Regions from separate parts of the Eubacterium sp. AM05-23 genome, predicted to be linked through region 2. Evidence: riboswitches for the same ligand, from Rfam matches in the RefSeq annotation. Region 2 holds a riboswitch; the other holds the start of a gene.
The links. A riboswitch is a leader RNA that binds a small molecule or an ion and turns the genes downstream of it on or off. The one in region 2 is predicted to bind molybdenum cofactor.

Region 1 (4,055 bases), on a different contig from region 2:
TCTGCTTTGGCCGTTCAAAGGTGCCAATGTGCGGGGCGCAGCCTGTCACCACATAATCTAAAACAGAATAGGAAAAGGCAGGGACAATGATCTGTGGCACATAGCCGATTATTCTGGCAACCTCCCGGTGGGAGAGCGTCTCCATGTTCTTTCCGTCAATCAGGATATTACCCTCCCTGGGCTTAAAAAGGCCTGCAATACAGTTGAGCAGCGTTGTTTTCCCCGCTCCGTTTGGTCCCAGAATGGATATTACCCGCCCAGCGTTAAGGGTAAAGTCAATACTTTTTAGCAGAGGAGCGGCTTCATCATAGGAGAAGGACAACTTTTCAATTTGTATCTTCATCAGCTTACCTTTGCTTTCTGCCGGTATAAAAGCCAGGCAAAGAAGGGCGCGCCGATGAGTCCTGTCAAAACCGAAAGCGGAATTTCCAGAGAGGTGGCGGTCCGGGCGATGGTATCAATGAGAAGAAGAAAAATACCACCCATCAGCATGGTTACCGGGAGAGATTTAATATGGTCGGAGCCGGCCAGCATCCTTGCGAGATGGGGCATGATCAGCCCAATCCAGGCAATGGTTCCGCTGATACAGACCGCACTGGCTGTCAGCAGGCTGGCGATCAGGATGATGATCCATCGGATTTTTTTAACGTTAACCCCAAGGCTCTGGGCTTCAATATCGCCAAAGGAAAGGATGTTGATCCGAAAGGAGAGGCTCAGCAAGATAAACGCGCCAACAGCGAACACAGGCAGCACAGAAAGAATTTCATGAACCTTTATGGAGGCCAGACTGCCCATTTGCCAGAAAACAATGGCGGCGAGATCCGTATCATTTTCAGAAGTGAATTTCATAAGTCCAAGAATTGAGTCCATAAAGCCGCTGGTGATAATACCGGCAAGCACCAGAACAAGGTTGCTCTGGTTGCGCAGGAGCTTTGGAAAGGTCATGGTCATAAGCATGGCGATGATGCCGAAGGCAAAAGCAGACAGCTGACGCGCAAGCATACCGCCGCCCAGCAGGATTGAAAAAGCCGCGCCTACACAGGCGCCCTTGGAGACACCGAGCAAGTCCGGCGATACCAGTGGGTTTTTAAAAATGCCCTGATAGACCGCGCCGCAGAGTGAAAGCACCGCACCAATGCTGACTGCGGCAATGACACGGGGCAGCCGAATGACAAAAAAGACGTTTTCCATGGCCAGATTCCCCGGCTCGCCTGTCATTTTAGTCTGGATGGCATAAAGCATATCCTGAGGGTTAACTGTATAACGCCCAACGCAGCAGGCGATAACCATGAGCGAGAGCAATATGGTGCTCAGTACAATAATGAGATGTCGATGTTTTGTGTTCTTCATAGCAGATAAAATGAAAGGGCCGGCAGGCAATTGCACAGCCCGCCAGCCCGGAAGACTTCAATGCTTATTGAAGCCCAAGCTGTTCCTTGGTAAAGGTTTTGCCGTAGACCATCTGATAGAAGGCATCGACATCCTTCATAAAATCATCTGAGCTGTAAAGATCACCGTGAAGATTATTAGCTGCCCAGCAGACTCCCAGTACAGAGGAGGCGGTGGGGTAGTCCCACGGCTCCAGAGAGGATGGAAAGACATAAACGGCTTTATCCTGTACGGCTTTAATGCTGCTCCAGGCTGGGTCGTTCAGAAGATCGTCGGCCTTGTATTTAGCATAGGAGGGTATCCAGATAATATCGGGATTCCAGCCGACAATCTGTTCAATGCTCACATCGGCGAACTCCCCTTTTTTATCGACCCCGCTGACTGCGTTAGTACCGCCAGCCTTTTCGATAATATAGGTCTGAATCATGGCGTCGGGCGCAACGGTGAGAGGGCTGGAACCGCCTAAAAATAAAATGGACGGTTTTTCAGAGGCTGAACCCACCTTTTTGCTGACATCGGCGATTTTATCGTCGATAAAGGAAGTGATTTCTTCCGCGCGTTTGTCCTCACCCAGAGCCTTTCCGATAATTTTCAGAGAGTTGGTGACTGTGTCAAAGCTTTCATCATTGGGGAGAGCAACAACTGCCGGGACGTTGACTTCGGCGAACTGGTCGGCTTGATTGGCGAAACGTTCAGGCAGAATAGCGAGGTCTGCGCCCAACTCCATAACTGTTTCCATATTGATATCCTTGGCCTTACCGATTTGCGGCAGGTCGTCATATCCGTCGATTACTTCCTCGTACAGGCCACGGGCCATATCTTTATTTCCAAATCCGACAATGTATTTGCCACCGCCGCCAATGACAACCGCAGTATTTAAGGATGGATTGTGTGTTCCCACCACCTTCGTCGCTGGTGCAGGAAGCGTCACCTCGCGTCCGATGGCGTCTGTGACTTTAATCTCGCCGGATGCTTTGTCTGACGAGTCCTCCTGCTTTGGGCTGCAGGCAGTCATACTTAAAATTAAAGTAAGGACCAGAATCATGCACAGTAGTTTTTTTCTCATTTTTTTACTCCTTTTCAAATACAGAAGGTAAAGCCGTTTCCAACAGTACCCTATCGTGGCAAAACCATGAACAAATTATTTTGGGCAATCCGTTTTTAGGTTAAGTCCATCAGAGCTTGTTATATAAATTCATTATAGCACGGTTTGATAACGTTTTAAAGAAGAAAAATAAAACTCCCCGCTCCCTGTGACAGAAGCGGGGTTGCAGATGGATGATTTTTATTGAGGATTCACAAGCTCATCCAGCAGCTTAGGGAGCTTCGCTTCAATTTCCTCGTCTTTAAACTGACAGGTGCCGACAGCCTTATGGCCGCCACCGCCATATTTCAGCATTAAACTGCCAACGTCAATGTTGGAAGTCCGGTTTAAGACCGAATAACCAACAGCCACAGAACAGCCCAGACCACCTTTGCCGCTGACAATCCAGGCAGAAATATTCTGCTTTGGATACATACTGTAAATAAGAAAACGGTTCCCCGTATAAATAGGGTCGACGCCGCGCAGATCAGAGATGATGACATCGCCGTCGGTTCGGGTATATTTGTTTACCATTTCCTTAAACTTGGCGGTTTGCTCAAAATAAACTTCGATACGCTCCTGAACGTCGGAAAGGTTTAGAATCTCATCAGTGGACATGGTACGGCAGGCATCAATAAGTTTTTCCATCAGCTGGTAGTTGGAGATGGTAAAATTACGCCAGCGTCCAAGCCCGGTTCTGGGGTCCATCAGAAAACCGATCAATATCCAGCCTTCCGGGTTTTGAATTTCATCAATAGTCAAATTGCCAGAGTCCACCTTGTCGACGGCGGCCAGCATTTCATTGAAATGTGAAAAGCGTTCCTCACCGCCATAGTATTCGTAAATGATTCTCGCACAGGATGGCGTGATACGGCTTTCACCTTTATATTTGCCTTCAAGCTGATTGCGCTCAAACTCACTGGAATGATGGTCAAACCAAAGGCCGCAGCCCTCCACAAAAGGGACATTTGCCAGACAGTCATCTTCGTTGACCTCTACCAGGCCATCCTGCAAGTCTTTAGGATGGGCAAATTTCCAGTGGTCAATGATTCCGGCTTCCTTGAGCAGCGCGCCACAGACAAGGCCGTCGAAATCAGAACGGGTAATTAATCTCATAATATTAGCTCTCCCTCTCAGATATTATTATCATCAAACAGGTGTTTTATTGCCTGTATGTCAATTATAGTTGATAACAGCAGGGACTTCAACTTGATTCTAAAGTAAAATTTAGATAAAGATGAGAATGAATCTTAGTTGTAAAAAATAATTGGGTATAAAAAAGAATCATTTTTGAAAAATATGCAATTTCCAGAGATTTTTGGGTATAAAATTTTAAAAGAACTGGAGATGATAAAGATGAAGCTTGTACTTTTAAGACATGGTGAAAGTGAATGGAACCGCCTGAACCTGTTTACAGGATGGACGGACGTAATTTTATCGAATAAAGGTATTAAAGAAGCCGCAGACGCTGGCAATATGCTAAAAGGAAAGGACTACGATTTTGATATCTGTTACACCTCTTTTTTAAAACGAGCGGTGGATACCTTAAACGTGGTTTTGGATACCATGGACCGGGCCTGGC
Region 2 (4,055 bases):
TAAATGAGAAAATTTAAATGTTTACAGGAGAAAAGAAAAATGTTGATTGGAAAAAACATAACCATTGGGATTACGGCATGCACCCCGGTTGACCAGATTCCCGGGCTTATCCGGATGCTGCGAAATGAAAAAGCAGAGGTAAAGGTTATCCTGACCCCGAATGCCCTTAATTTTATTACGCCGCTTCCGCTGCGGCGCGCCTCAGGGAATCCGGTTGAAATCGACCAGTTTGAAGAGCCAAAGGTATGGGACCCTGACCACAAAACCTCAGACCAGTCTGATTTACTGTTGATTGCTCCGGCTTCAGCCAATACCATTGGCAAAGCGGCCAACGGCATCGCTGACAATTTACTGACTACGACTATTTTATCCACCACAGCCCCTATTGTGTTTGCCAATAATATCAATCCGATGATGTACGGCAAGCCCAGTGTACAGCGTAATATTCGGACTTTAAAAGAAGATGGATGTATTTTTGTTGAGAGTGAGGGAGACAGAGCACCCAACCGTATGCCGTCTAACGACCAGATTTTCAAAACGATCATTAAGGCGTTGGAGAAAATGACAGAAGTTTAAAAAATTGAAAAAGTAGGGTAAAAAATTGTCTTTAGTGGAAACTGTATGGACAATTTGAAAAAAAGGCGATAGAATTAAAAGGTAATTGTTTTCAAAGAAGACTTAATAAAGATCGAAAAAAACAGTGAAATGTGGTGAAATGATGAATGGTTTAGTAAACTGGGCGGCAATTTCAGAATTGAACCGCCCGGCAGCCAAGGCAGGCCCTATGGATACTGACCCTGCTAAAATGTGGGGTGCGGTTGCCCAAATGTATAATAAAATGGCGCAGCTGGAAAGAGAGTACACTCAGAATCAGCTGGATGCTATGATTATTACAGAGAAAGACACGGTATTAGACATAGGATGCGGACCTGGGAGGCTCTCAGTGCCGGTCGCCAGTATGGCTAAAAGTGTTACCAGCCTGGATGTGGCGCAGCAAATGCTTGAAAAGTGCAGGGAAAACGCCGACGCTGCCGGAGTGTCAAATCTGACCACCAGGCTTTTGAATTGGGATGATGTGAAGCCTGGCGAGAATGTCGAAAAGCACGATATTGTCATTGCGTCACGGACGACAGCCCTTGTCGATCTTATAAAGCTGAACGCATTGGCAAACAAGTATGTCTTTATTCTCTGCTGGACCAAAAGCCCCAGTTTGAAGGAAGTGCATGACGCTTTGTTTTATGGCGTGGACGATACATTGAAGCCCATGCCTCCAATGAACCGTCTTCTTGGATATAATGTGAATTTCAATCTGCTTTATGATATGGGTGTAAACCCAAATGTTAAAGTTGTGACAGATGGCTTCCACTGCGATTATGAAAGCCGGGAAGAGGCATATAATGATCTGAGAATCCTGCATCCGGTACCGGAGGACCGGGAAGAAATTTTCAGAAAAAACGTGGATAAGTGGCTTACGGATTTACCGGGAGGCGGTGTATCCTTCCGGCGAGAGACCGAGACCTACGTCATGTGGTGGAAACCGGGAAAACTGGAGTTGTAAAATTAAATATGCATTCGAGTCCACAGGCCTAAAGGAAGTCCCATGGCTGCGGACCGATGAGTGTAGGGGGAAACGCCTGCGCTTTCCGTATTTGAGAAGAATGCATTGAGCTGTTTGATACTAAACGGGCATATTCTTAAACGGGATATGCCCGTTTTGTATATATTAAATTATAGGGAAAGAAGGAGATGTGAGAAATGAAAAAATTTAAAAAAGCCCTATCTGTACTACTAGTGCTGGTACTTCTCAGCTTTACCGCAGCTGGCTGTTCACAAAATAACAGTGACACAGCGAAGTCGGACAATGCGGCGGGAGACCGCACCATTACCGATATGTCAGGTGCGGAGGTAACAGTTCCGGCAGAAGTGAAATCGGTCATTAACCTCTGGCCATCGAGCAATCAGATTATGATTGCGCTTGGAGCGCAGGACAAACAGACCGCCTACATGGCCACTTTGCAAAAACCAAGCTTTACCTGGATGCAGATCGTTAATCCAGCCATTATGGAAAAACAGACTGTTGGTGGAAATGGCGACGTGACCGCTGAAGAACTGTTAAACCTGAAGCCGGATCTGGTCATTACCTCCAGTGATGAGGATGCCGAAGCCTACCGCGCTGCCGGACTTAATGCTGCGTGTATGATGTTCAATAATTATGACGGTTTAAAAGAATCTGTCTTAAAAACCGGCGAGGCCCTGGGAACCAGTGAAAAGGAACGGGCAGACAAATATGTTGAATATCTGGAAAAAAACATTAAGCTGGTTCAGGACCGCTTAAAAGACGTAAAAGATGAAGACAAGCCAGTTGTACACTATGTCGATGGACAGAGCGGCACAAGCCCTTACAAAACCACCGGAAACGGTACAATGCAGGAAGAATGGCTGACTATGGCTGGTGGTAAATTATCCACTGATGGGATTCTTCAGGGAATGAGCAAGGAGATTACACCAGAGCAGTTCCTCAGTATTAACCCGGATGTAATCATTGTGGGCGGAACAGGACAGGCAGATGCCTATGACGCCCTGATGAGCGACGCCTCACTGGCAAACCTGAAAGCAGTTCAGGACGGTAAGGTTTACCGTAACCCACAGGGAACCTTCCAGTGGGACCGTTTTGGCTCTGAGTCTGCACTGCAGGTGCTTTGGGCAGCTAAAACCTTATACCCTGATAAATTTGAAGACATCGACATGAAGAAGGAAACCATTTCCTTCTACAAAGATTATTTAGGCTATGATCTTTCAGATGAATATGCGGATGCGATTTTAGCTGGCAAAAATGCTCCGGACGGACGCTAAGCCGGATTAAGGGGCATAAAGAAATAATGTGAAAGAATAAACAGTCAAAGCCGCCGATTGCCCGGCGGCTTTTTTGAAAATAAAAGGACAAAATTGTATGGCGAGAGATATAAAAGAAAATAGGGTGAAAAATCCGGAAGACAGGCCGCTGGGCTTGGTTTTGGCACTGGCAGCGATTATTGTTATCGCCCTTATTTTAACAGCACTGTGCGTAGGGCGTTATCATGTTCCGGTAATACAAGCTGTCAAAATACTGCTGTCACAGGTTTTTCCCATCACACCAACCTGGGATAAGACAATGTATGACGTCATTATCAATTTGAGACTGCCACGTGTGCTGGCAGCTGTTTTAGTCGGCGGCTCCCTGGCATTGGCAGGGGCCACCTATCAGGGAATGTTTAAAAACCCTCTGGTATCGCCGGACCTTCTGGGCGTTTCTGCCGGAGCCTGTGTGGGCGCGGCTGTTGCGATCCTGATGGGCCTGGGAAGTGGGATGACACAGGTGCTGGCCTTTGCCGGCGGACTTTTAACAGTTTTTGTCACCACCTCCATTCCAAAGCTGATGCACCGTAATTCGACCATGATGCTGGTGCTGGCCGGCGTTATAGTAGGCGGGTTTATGAATTCGATCATTGGCCTGACAAAATACATAGCAGATACCGATACTCAGCTGCCTGATATGACTTATTGGCAGCTGGGAAGCATCGCGAAGGTTACCTATCCCACACTTATGGCAATTGCGCCGATTATGATCATCAGCGGCGCAGTACTTATCATTATGCGGTGGCGGATTAATATTTTATCTCTCGGGGACAATGAGGCGCGATCTCTGGGCGTTAACCTGCGTTTTGAGAGAGGAATTGCCATCATCTGCTCTACTGTGCTGACGGCTTCGGCGGTGTGTATGAGTGGAACCATTGGATGGATCGGGCTTGTAATGCCGCATCTGGGGAGAATGGTAGTGGGCAGTAACAACGTGCGGCTGCTGCCGGTTACCACATTGCTCAGCGCCGGATTTCTGATCATCATTGATACCCTGGCCCGGACGCTTACCGGAGGAGAGCTTCCCCTTGGTATTTTGACCGGCTTTATCGGAGCGCCTTTCTTTACCTGGGTATTGATCAAGCAAAGGATGAGTGAGTGATATGGCATTACTGGAAGTGAAAAGAGCAGGGTTTTCCTATCCCACAAGGGAAAATGTC

Region 1: it holds a riboswitch for molybdenum cofactor, as region 2 does, so the genes downstream of both, DW091_RS16760 (ABC transporter substrate-binding protein) here and DW091_RS01970 (ABC transporter substrate-binding protein) in region 2, are expected to answer to the same signal.

What each region holds. Positions count from the first base shown of each region.
Region 1 covers NZ_QUDF01000014.1:39,986-44,040, forward strand. The annotation lists gene DW091_RS16750 (ABC transporter ATP-binding protein) at 1-343, opposite strand, end outside; gene DW091_RS16755 (iron ABC transporter permease) at 343-1,350, opposite strand; gene DW091_RS16760 (ABC transporter substrate-binding protein) at 1,415-2,455, opposite strand; molybdenum cofactor riboswitch at 2,447-2,582, opposite strand; gene DW091_RS16765 (hypothetical protein) at 2,675-3,589, opposite strand; gene gpmA (2,3-diphosphoglycerate-dependent phosphoglycerate mutase) at 3,830-4,055, shown strand, end outside.
Region 2 covers NZ_QUDF01000001.1:434,630-438,684, forward strand. The annotation lists gene DW091_RS01960 (flavoprotein) at 40-576, shown strand; gene DW091_RS01965 (class I SAM-dependent methyltransferase) at 716-1,558, shown strand; molybdenum cofactor riboswitch at 1,559-1,676, shown strand; gene DW091_RS01970 (ABC transporter substrate-binding protein) at 1,756-2,853, shown strand; gene DW091_RS01975 (iron ABC transporter permease) at 2,978-3,997, shown strand; gene DW091_RS01980 (ABC transporter ATP-binding protein) at 3,999-4,055, shown strand, end outside.